Regions from separate parts of the Streptomyces collinus genome, predicted to be linked through region 1. Evidence: riboswitches for the same ligand, from Rfam matches in the RefSeq annotation. Region 1 holds a riboswitch; each other region holds the start of a gene.
What was found. A riboswitch is a leader RNA that binds a small molecule or an ion and turns the genes downstream of it on or off. The one in region 1 is predicted to bind cobalamin.
Positions count from the first base shown of each region.

Region 1 (2,190 bases):
CTCAGGTTAGGAATCGGCCGGCCGGCCGCAGAAGACGAGTTGTGCACCCTTGACCGGGTGCGGGTATTTCGTGGGGAACGCTTCAGGATTCCTGTACGCGGTGATGAGACAGCCGTGGGATCTCGATCGCCGGGCAGCGGTCCATCACCATCTCCAGACCCGCCGCGCGGGTCCGTTCGTAGGCCGCCTCGTCGACGACACCCAGCTGGAACCAGACGCCCTGCGCGCCCTTCGCGACCGCCTCGCCCGCGACGGCCCCGGCGAGGTCGCTGTTCACGAACACGTCGACGACGTCCACGTCGAAGGGGATGTCCGCCAGGCTCGCGTACCCCTTCTCCCCGTGCACCGTCTCCGCCTTCGGATGCACCGGCACGACGCGCTTGCCGAAGCGCTGGAGCACGGCGGCCACCCCGTACGCCGCCCGCTGCCGGTTCGACGACAGGCCCACCACGGCCCAGGTGTCGCCGAGCTCGGTGAGGATCCTGCGGACCGTTGCCTCGTCGCCGTACACCGGCGGCCTCCTCGTAAGTCGTGGACACGCTGCTCTCCCGGCAACGGCGCGGGACGCGCGGTGATTCCCGGGCGCCCCCGTGATAGCTTGCCGAGGCCAGTCGAACCCATGTACGTGGGTCAGGGAATCCGGTGCGAATCCGGAACTGACGCGCAGCGGTGAGGGGGACGGGCGGGGCCTCGGCCACTGGACTCCCTCGCGGACGTCCGGGAAGGCGCTCCGATCCGGGTGAACCCGAGTCCGAAGACCTGCTGGCGGCCCCCGCGGCCGCGTGCGGCGGGGGAGCACCGTACGACCGGGCTCCGCGAATGGGCCCTCGACGCCTGAGGACTGGTTTTCGTGCCCCTCGCCCGACCCGCCCGTGCCGCCGCCCTGCTCGCGGCCGGCTCCCTGCTCCTGACCGGCTGCGGCGGCTCCGCGTCCACCGACGCCAAGGCCGCCGTCACCCTCACCAACTGCGGGCACGACGTCCGGGTGGCCACCCCGCCGCGGTATGCCGTGTCCCTCAACCAGGGCACCACCGAGATCCTGCTCTCCCTCGGCCTCGCCGACCGCCTCGCGGGCACGGCCACCTGGACCGACCCCGTGATGAAGGGGCTGGGGAAGGCCGAGGCCAAGGTCCCGCGCATCGCCGACAACAACCCGTCCTTCGAACGCGTCCTGGACACCGAACCCGACTTCGTCACCGCGTCCTTCGTCTCCACCCTCGGCAAGGGCGGCGTCGCCACCCGCGAGCAGTTCGAGAAGCTCGGCGTCCCCACCTACGTGTCCCCGTCCGACTGCGCCGGCAAGGACAACTCGGGCGGCGGCGACGGCGCCCGCGACAAGGCCCTGGGCATCGACACCGTCTACGGCGAAGTCCGGGACCTCGCGACCGTGTTCGGGGTGAAGAAGCGCGGCGACGCCCTCGTGACCTCACTCCAGCGGCGCATGAAGAAGGCCACCGCCGGGATCGACGCCTCCGACGTCACCCTCCTGTACTGGTTCGCGAACTCCGAGTCGCCCTACATGGCGGGCTGTTGCGGAGCACCCGGCATCATCACCCGGGCCCTCGGCGCGAAGAACGTCTTCGACGACACGCACGAGGAGTGGCCGCAGATCAACTGGGAGACGGTCGCCGACCGCGACCCCGACGTCCTCGTCATCGGCGATCTGACCCGCAAGTCCCAGACCGCCGAGTCGGCCGCGAAGAAGATCGCCTTCCTGGAGTCCAACCCCGTCACCAGGACCATGGACGCCGTCCGGCACAAGCGGTACGTGCTGCTCAGCGGGCAGGCCATGAACCCGACCATCCGCACCGTCGAGGGCGTGGAGCAGGTGGCCGCCGGGCTGCGCCGGTTCGGACTGGTGAAGTGACCGCCCAGGGGCTGCCGGTCGCCGGGACCAAGCCCCGGCGCCGGGCAGGACTCGCGCTGGGAGTGGCCGGGACCGTCGCGCTCGTCGCCTCCCTCGCCGTCGCCATCACCATCGGTCCCGCCGACATCCGCGTCGCCGACGTGTGGTCCGTCGTGGCCGCCCGTCTCGGCCTCGGCAGCTCGGAGCTGACGCCGATCCGGGACGGGATCGTCTGGCAGCTGCGGCTGCCGCGCACCCTGCTCGCGGCCGTGTGCGGAGCCGGACTCGCCGTCTGCGGGGCGGTGATGCAGTCGCTGCTGCGCAACCCGCTCGCCGACCCGTTC
Region 1 is NZ_CP133771.1:1,295,360-1,297,549, reverse strand. Features, by position in the region: gene RFN52_RS05770 (CoA-binding protein) at 83-511, opposite strand; cobalamin riboswitch at 607-767, shown strand; gene RFN52_RS05765 (ABC transporter substrate-binding protein) at 851-1,867, shown strand; gene RFN52_RS05760 (FecCD family ABC transporter permease) at 1,864-2,190, shown strand, end outside.

Region 2 (2,190 bases), 6.9 Mb from region 1:
CAACCCCGCGTCCGCGCCGCCGCATACCGGGCGGGACCCGTACGCGGCCGCCGAGAGCAGCCACCCGACCACGTACGCGCTGCCCGCGACCCCCGGGCACCGCACCGCCGCCCGGGCCGCCCAGGCAGGGCGGTCGGGCCGCGCCCGCGGGCGCGGCGGGCCGGGCAGCCGGTCGAGAGTGGCCGCTACGGCCGCCGCCGCGGCGCTGTTCCTCGCCGCGATGCTCCTCGGCATGCGCTGGTTCTCGCCCGACACGAGCGCCGAGGGCACGGAACCCGAACCGTCCCCGACCGCGAGCAGCCCCGCGGCCACCCCGTCCGACGACTCCGCCTCGCCCATCACCTCCGATCCGGGGGCCGGGCAGCAGATCGCCACCACGCCGACCACCGGCACCGTGGCCGAAGTCACTCCGTCCACGCCGCCCGCCTCCCCGGCTCCTGTCCCGCCGGCGACCGGTGCCCCGGCCCCGACGCAGGGGACGGGCGACGCCGGGCCGGAGCAGCCGAACCCGGATCAGCCGAAGCCGGAGCAGCCGGTCCAGGCCGGGAACGACGGGGAGGGCGACGACGGCGGGGCCGACGGGGGCGACGACTGACGGGGCCCCGAAGCGGCCCCGCACCTGAGCGCCCGAGCGCGTGGATCAGCCGGGGGATGCGCCGGTGTGCGAGCGGGCGCCCCCTCGCGCGCCCCTGGGGCGGCTTGTCATCGGCCTTACCCCGGCCTTATTGTCACCAGGCCTTGGTGAACGGGAAATCCGGTGTGATGCCGGTGCGGCCCTCGCCACTGTGAATCGGGAAGTCCGGCTCCGGCCCCTCAGGGGGCAGCCACTGGGTCCTTGCGGCCCGGGAAGGCGGAGTACGGGCGGTGGTACCCGTCAGCCAGGAGACCGGCCAAGGCGCGTCAACCATCCACGAGGTGCTGGAGAGGGTCTGCTGAGCCATGCACATTGCCGAGGGTTTCCTTCCTCCGGCGCACGCGGTCGCCTGGGGCGTCGCGTCGGCGCCGTTCGTCGTCCACGGAGTCCGGTCGCTCACCCGTGAAGTGCGCGAGCACCCCGAGAGCACCCTGCTCCTCGGGGCGTCCGGCGCCTTCACGTTCGTCCTGTCCGCCCTGAAACTGCCGTCCGTCACGGGCAGTTGCTCGCACCCCACCGGCACGGGCCTCGGAGCCATCCTGTTCCGGCCGCCCATCATGGCGGTGCTGGGCACCATCACCCTGCTCTTCCAGGCGCTGCTGCTCGCACACGGCGGCCTGACCACGCTCGGCGCCAACGTCTTCTCCATGGCGATCGTCGGGCCCTGGGCCGGATACGCCGTCTACAAGCTGCTGCGGCGCTCCAACGCGCCGCTGATGGTGGCGGTGTTCGCCGGCGCGTTCGTCGCCGACCTGTCCACGTACTGCGTCACCAGCGTGCAGCTGGCCCTCGCGTTCCCCGACCCGGGCAGCGGATTCCTGGGCGCGCTCGGCAAGTTCGGTTCCATCTTCGCCGTCACCCAGGTCCCGCTCGCGGTGAGCGAGGGCCTGCTGACCGTGCTGGTGATGCGGCTGCTGGTGCAGTCCAGCAAGGGCGAACTGACCCGGCTGGGCGTGCTCCTCGCCAAGAAGCAGTCCCGGACCGAGACCGAGGCGGTGGCCCGATGAGCAGGAACACGAAGATCAACCTGGTGCTGCTGCTCGCCGTGGCCGCGCTGGCCGTGCTGCCCCTGGCGCTCGGCCTCGGCGACCACAAGGAGGAGCCGTTCACGGGCGCCGACGGCGAGGCCGAAACGGCGATCACCGAGCTGAAGCCGGACTACGAGCCGTGGTTCTCGCCCCTGTACGAACCGCCCTCCGGTGAGATCGAGTCGGCGCTGTTCTCCCTCCAGGCGGCTCTCGGCTCCGGTGTCCTCGCCTACTACTTCGGTCTGCGCCGGGGCCGTCGGCAGGGCGAGCAGCGGGCGCTGGAGCGCGAGGCCGGCGGCGCGCTCACCGGCGCCGCCGGGAAGTCCACCGCGGAACAGGACTGAGCCCGGGTGCTGCCGATCGACGCGGCGGCGCACAGCAGTCGCTGGCGCCGCCGCCATCCCGTGGACAAGGCCGTGCTCGGACTCGGCCTCACGCTGCTCGCGATCTCCCTGCCGCCCTGGCCGGGTGCGGCCCTGGTGCTCCTGAGCGCCCTGGTGGTGCTGCTGGGGCCGGCCGGTGTGCCCG
Region 2 is NZ_CP133771.1:8,151,961-8,154,150, reverse strand. Features, by position in the region: gene RFN52_RS36720 (serine/threonine-protein kinase) at 1-595, shown strand, start outside; cobalamin riboswitch at 723-909, shown strand; gene RFN52_RS36715 (energy-coupling factor ABC transporter permease) at 940-1,641, shown strand; gene RFN52_RS36710 (energy-coupling factor ABC transporter substrate-binding protein) at 1,638-2,006, shown strand; gene cbiQ (cobalt ECF transporter T component CbiQ) at 2,013-2,190, shown strand, end outside.
Region 2: another riboswitch for cobalamin. It lies ahead of RFN52_RS36715 (energy-coupling factor ABC transporter permease); the one in region 1 lies ahead of RFN52_RS05765 (ABC transporter substrate-binding protein).

Region 3 (2,190 bases), 1.3 Mb from region 1:
GCCGAGGAGCTCACCAGCCCCGAGGGCGTCGATGTCGAGTTCCAGCACGGCCAGGCACCGGGAGAGCGTGCATGTTCTTACGCGTACGAATTGTTCGTCACCCACGATCAGTCCGTGGAGGAGCAGGCACGGCAGCTCGCGGCCCGCATTCTCGCGGACGATCCGCGGAAGACGGCTGAGCTTCGAGAATGCTGAGACTTCTTTTCTGATAGCGCGAATCGGGTGGCCCGAAGGTGAGCTCGTTGTCGTCGAGGGCGTTGGCGATGGTCAGCCGGCCGCGGGGGAAGCTGAAGCTGACGGCGACTGCTCCCTGGGCCATGTCGTCGCCCGTCCACTCGAGGAGCTGTACGTCCTGAAGGACCTGGTCCTGCAGAGCGTGCAGCTCGGGGCGCCTGTCGTGACGCCACTGGAGATCGAAGTCGGCCCATCGGACCGGCTGGCGGGGGTCGACCGTGTTCCAGGTGATCGAGAGGTCGTCGAACTTCTGGTGGTTGATCTCGACCTGTTCTCCGGTGAAGTCGAACAGGACGGGGCAGTCGGAGAACCACTCGTCGTCCTGGACGTCCCGGACAAGCCAGACGCGGGCCAGCGGGCGGCCGATGAGAGCACGCAATCGCCGGCCATGCGCTGCCTCGACCGCGAAGCGACCGTTCAGCCAATGAGGCCGGTAGCCGCCGATCCCGAAATCGAACACTTCAGGATCCTCCCATGAGCCGGGGCCCGAGCCCCCCCACTCCGCCCCCCTCGGCCCGATTCCTACGTCCGGGTACAGTAAGCGGGTCGTCATCACACCGTACGGGGGGAAGCCGGTGCAATTCCGGCGCTGACCCGCAACCGTGAACCGCCGCCCAGGTGGTGAGCCGGATCGCCCCGTACGGTTTCGTGACCGGCTCACGTGCCCGGCAGACCGCCGGTCACGGCACCGTCGAGGTATACGGAGCCGAGCCGCCGGGGTGTCCCGTGCTGCCCGGCTCCCCCACAGGGAGAGGCACCCGCCGATCATGAACGTCCGCCGCAGCGCCGCGGTCCTGGCCGCCGTCGCCGTGATCGGCGCCGCCACCCCGGCCGCCGCAGACCCGTCCCCGTCGCCGTCCCAGGCGTTCCCCTCCGCCCTGTACGGCGACAAGGACCCGAAGTTCGACGGCGTCTGGCGCCAGTCGCTCGCGCTGCTCGCGCAGGACACCGTGGGGGTGAAGCCGGCCGCGAAGTCCGTCCAGTGGCTGGTGCGTCAGCAGTGCGCGGACGGCTCCTTCGCCTCGTACCGCCCCGACCCCACCACCGCGTGCGACGCCAAGACCATGCTCGACACCAACGCCACGTCCGCCGCCGTGCAGGCCCTCACCGCGCTCGGCGGGCACGACGACGTCACCCGCAAGGCCGTCGGCTGGCTGAAGGCCGTGCAGAACAAGGACGGCGGCTGGGGCTACTCGCCCGGTGGGGCCAGCGACACCAACTCGACGTCGATCGTCATAGGCGCGCTCGCCGCCGCGGGCGAGAAGCCCGACCAGGTGGAGAAGGACGGCAAGTCCCCCTACGACGCGCTGCTGAAGCTCGCCCTGCCCTGCGGCGGGGACGGCGACGGCGCCTTCGCGTTCCAGCCGGACAAGAAGGGCGAGCTCGCCGCCAACGCGGACGCCACGGCGGCCGGTGTGCTCGGCGCGCTGGGCACGGGCATGGTCGTCGAGCCCGGCAAGAAGTCCGACGCGACCTGCGAGAAGGCCGCGACGCCGCGGCAGGCGGCGGCGAACGGCGCGGGCTACCTCACCGCCGCCCTCGCCAAGGACGGCGACCACCTCATGTCCGCCCTGGCCGGTGCCGAACCCCAGCCCGACTTCGGCAACACCGCCGACGCGGTCGTCGCGCTCGCCGCGCAGGGGGACACCGCGCAGGCGGAGAAGTCCGTGCGGTGGCTGGAGAAGAACTCCGCGTCCTGGGCCGCGCAGAGCGGTCCGGCCGCCTACGCGCAGCTGATCCTCGCCGCCCACGCGACGGGCACGAACCCGCGTGACTTCGGCGGCGCGGACCTCGTCAAGCAGTTGGGCGCCACGGGCCCGGCCCCGCAGACCGCCGGGAAGACCACGTCCGGGGCCTCGGACGAGAAGGAGGACTCCGGCTCGGACTTCTTCGGGGTCTGGTGGTACGTCGGCGTCTGCCTGGTCGCCGGCATCGGCATCGGTTTCCTGTTCACCG
Region 3 is NZ_CP133771.1:2,599,095-2,601,284, forward strand. Features, by position in the region: gene RFN52_RS11705 (hypothetical protein) at 1-195, shown strand, start outside; gene RFN52_RS11710 (hypothetical protein) at 98-694, opposite strand; adenosylcobalamin-variant (AdoCbl-variant) riboswitch at 791-879, shown strand; gene RFN52_RS11715 (SCO2321 family membrane protein) at 1,002-2,190, shown strand, end outside.
Region 3: another riboswitch for cobalamin. It lies ahead of RFN52_RS11715 (SCO2321 family membrane protein); the one in region 1 lies ahead of RFN52_RS05765 (ABC transporter substrate-binding protein).

Region 4 (2,190 bases), 700 kb from region 1:
TCATCAGGGCGGTCGGCTCGACCCGGCAGGCCTGCGCCTGCATGGCCTGCGCCCGCCCGATCTCGGCCCCCTCCGTGGTCACGAAGGAGTTCAGGGACATGTTCTGCGCCTTGAAGGGCGCGACCTTCACGCCCTGCCGCACCAGCCACCGGCAGATCCCGGCGGTCACGACGCTCTTGCCGGCGTCGGAGGTCGTACCGGCGACAAGAAGCCCACCGCTCATGTCATTTCCCCCTCTTCGATGACCGCGCGCTCATCAGCAACCGCGCACCGGCGCACACCCCGAGCGCGAGCCAGGTGACGCGCTTCGACAGCCGCACGGCCCGCTCGACGTCGCGCGTCCCGACGGCCCGCCCCCGCGTGTTCAGCACGGGCCGGTGCTCCACCCGCCCGCCGTACGACAGCGTCCCGCCCAGCCGCACTCCGAGCGCCCCGGCGAACGAGGCCTCCACGGGCCCGGCGTTGGGACTCGGATGCTGTGCCGCGTCGGCCCGCCAGGCCCTCACGGCTTCCCGCGGATCCGGCCCGGCCAGCACGGCGAGTACGGCGGTCAGCCGCGCTCCCGGCCACCCCGCGAGGTCGTCCAGCCGCGCGGAGGCCCAGCCGTACCGGCGGTACCGGGCCGACTTGTGTCCGACCATGGCGTCCAGGGTGTTGACGGCCCGGAACCCGAGCAGCCCCGGCACCCCGCCGAAAGCCCCCCACACCAGTGCCCCCACCACCGCGTCCGAGGTGTTCTCGGCGACGGACTCGACCACGGCCCGGGCCATGCCGTCGGCGTCGAGGGCCTGTGGGTCCCGCCCGCACAGATGTGGCAGCCGCGCCCGGGCCGCCTCGACGTCCCCGGCCTCCAGGGCCCGCCCGATGGTCCGCGCCTCCCGGGCGAGCGAAGTCCCCCCGACGACGGCCCAGGTGGCGGCTGCGGTCAGCGCGACGGAGGCGACGGGAGACGGCCGCACGGCCCGCGCGGCGACGGACCCGAGGGCGACGGTCCCTCCGGCACACACGGCGGTGTGCAGCGCGCCCCACCCGCGGTGGTCCCGCCACAGCACCTGTTCCACGGCGCCCGCGGCCCGTCCGAACGCGGCGACCGGATGCCCCCGGCGAGGATCACCGAGCAGCAGGTCACCGATCAGACCGGCGGCGGCGCCGTACGCGAAGACGCGACCGGCACCCATGGGCTCAGCCGGCCAGGAGGGCGGGCAGGGGTGGGGTGTTGAACCTCGATCGGCAGCCGCGCATGGCGATATGTGTCCTCACTCAGGGTGTCCACGCCCTGGTTCGACGAGACCGGCGGTGAGAGTTCCTGGCTCCCGGGGATCACTACCCCGGTGACAGTGGCGGGACCGCGCCGGACTTGCACCGGCTTCCTCTCCTGCCGCCGTACTGGCCCCGGCAGTCCACCACGGCCGCGAACCGCCGTCAACTTGCCGTTGACCTGCGAGGGGAGAGTGTGGAGAACCCCACATCGCCCCCTGCGCACACACGACGACCGGGCGGCACAGGACTCAGGTCCCGTGCCGCCCGGCGGACGTTGTGCGGTCGGGCCGTCAGGCCACGATCAGATAGATGCCGTACCCGACGGCCGCCGCGCACGCCGCGAAGCACGCGTACGCGCCGGTGACCGCGAGGCCCGCGGACCCGCCCTGGGCCACCGCCCGCTCGCGGCGGGACAGACCGGTGATGCCGAGGGTGAACAGGCCCACGAGAGCCACGGTGACCACGAGGCTGACGCCGAACACGGAGCCGAGGGCCGCCCAGTCGATCTTCATATCGGAGACTCTTCCTTGTTGCCGGTGGGCGGGGTCAGACCGTGGTGGTCGTGGAGGCCGTCCGCTCGGCGGTGGCCTGGGCCGGGAACGACGGCACCGGCTCCTCCGCCGGCGTGCCGGCCGGCGGCGGCGTCACCGCGGCCATCGCCGTGGTGACCACGCCCGCGGGCTCCGCGTCGTCGGTGTCGTTGACGTTGGTGTGGTCGACGATCTCCCGCCGCGAGAGCTTCCAGATGGCCGCGCTGGAGGCGACGAGGAAGACGGCCACCACCGCGGTGCCCCAGGCCCCGAAGCCGGTGACGTACTCGGCGAGGGCGCCCACCAGGGCCGCCGCCGGCAGCGTCAGACCCCAGGCGACGAACATCCGCGTCGCGGTCGACCAGCGGACGACACCGCCCTTGCGGCCGAGCCCCGCGCC
Region 4 is NZ_CP133771.1:1,991,672-1,993,861, reverse strand. Features, by position in the region: gene RFN52_RS08960 (cobyric acid synthase) at 1-223, opposite strand, end outside; gene RFN52_RS08955 (cobalamin biosynthesis protein) at 225-1,178, opposite strand; cobalamin riboswitch at 1,282-1,420, opposite strand; gene RFN52_RS08950 (hypothetical protein) at 1,551-1,772, opposite strand; gene RFN52_RS08945 (inorganic phosphate transporter) at 1,807-2,190, opposite strand, start outside.
Region 4: another riboswitch for cobalamin. It lies ahead of RFN52_RS08955 (cobalamin biosynthesis protein); the one in region 1 lies ahead of RFN52_RS05765 (ABC transporter substrate-binding protein).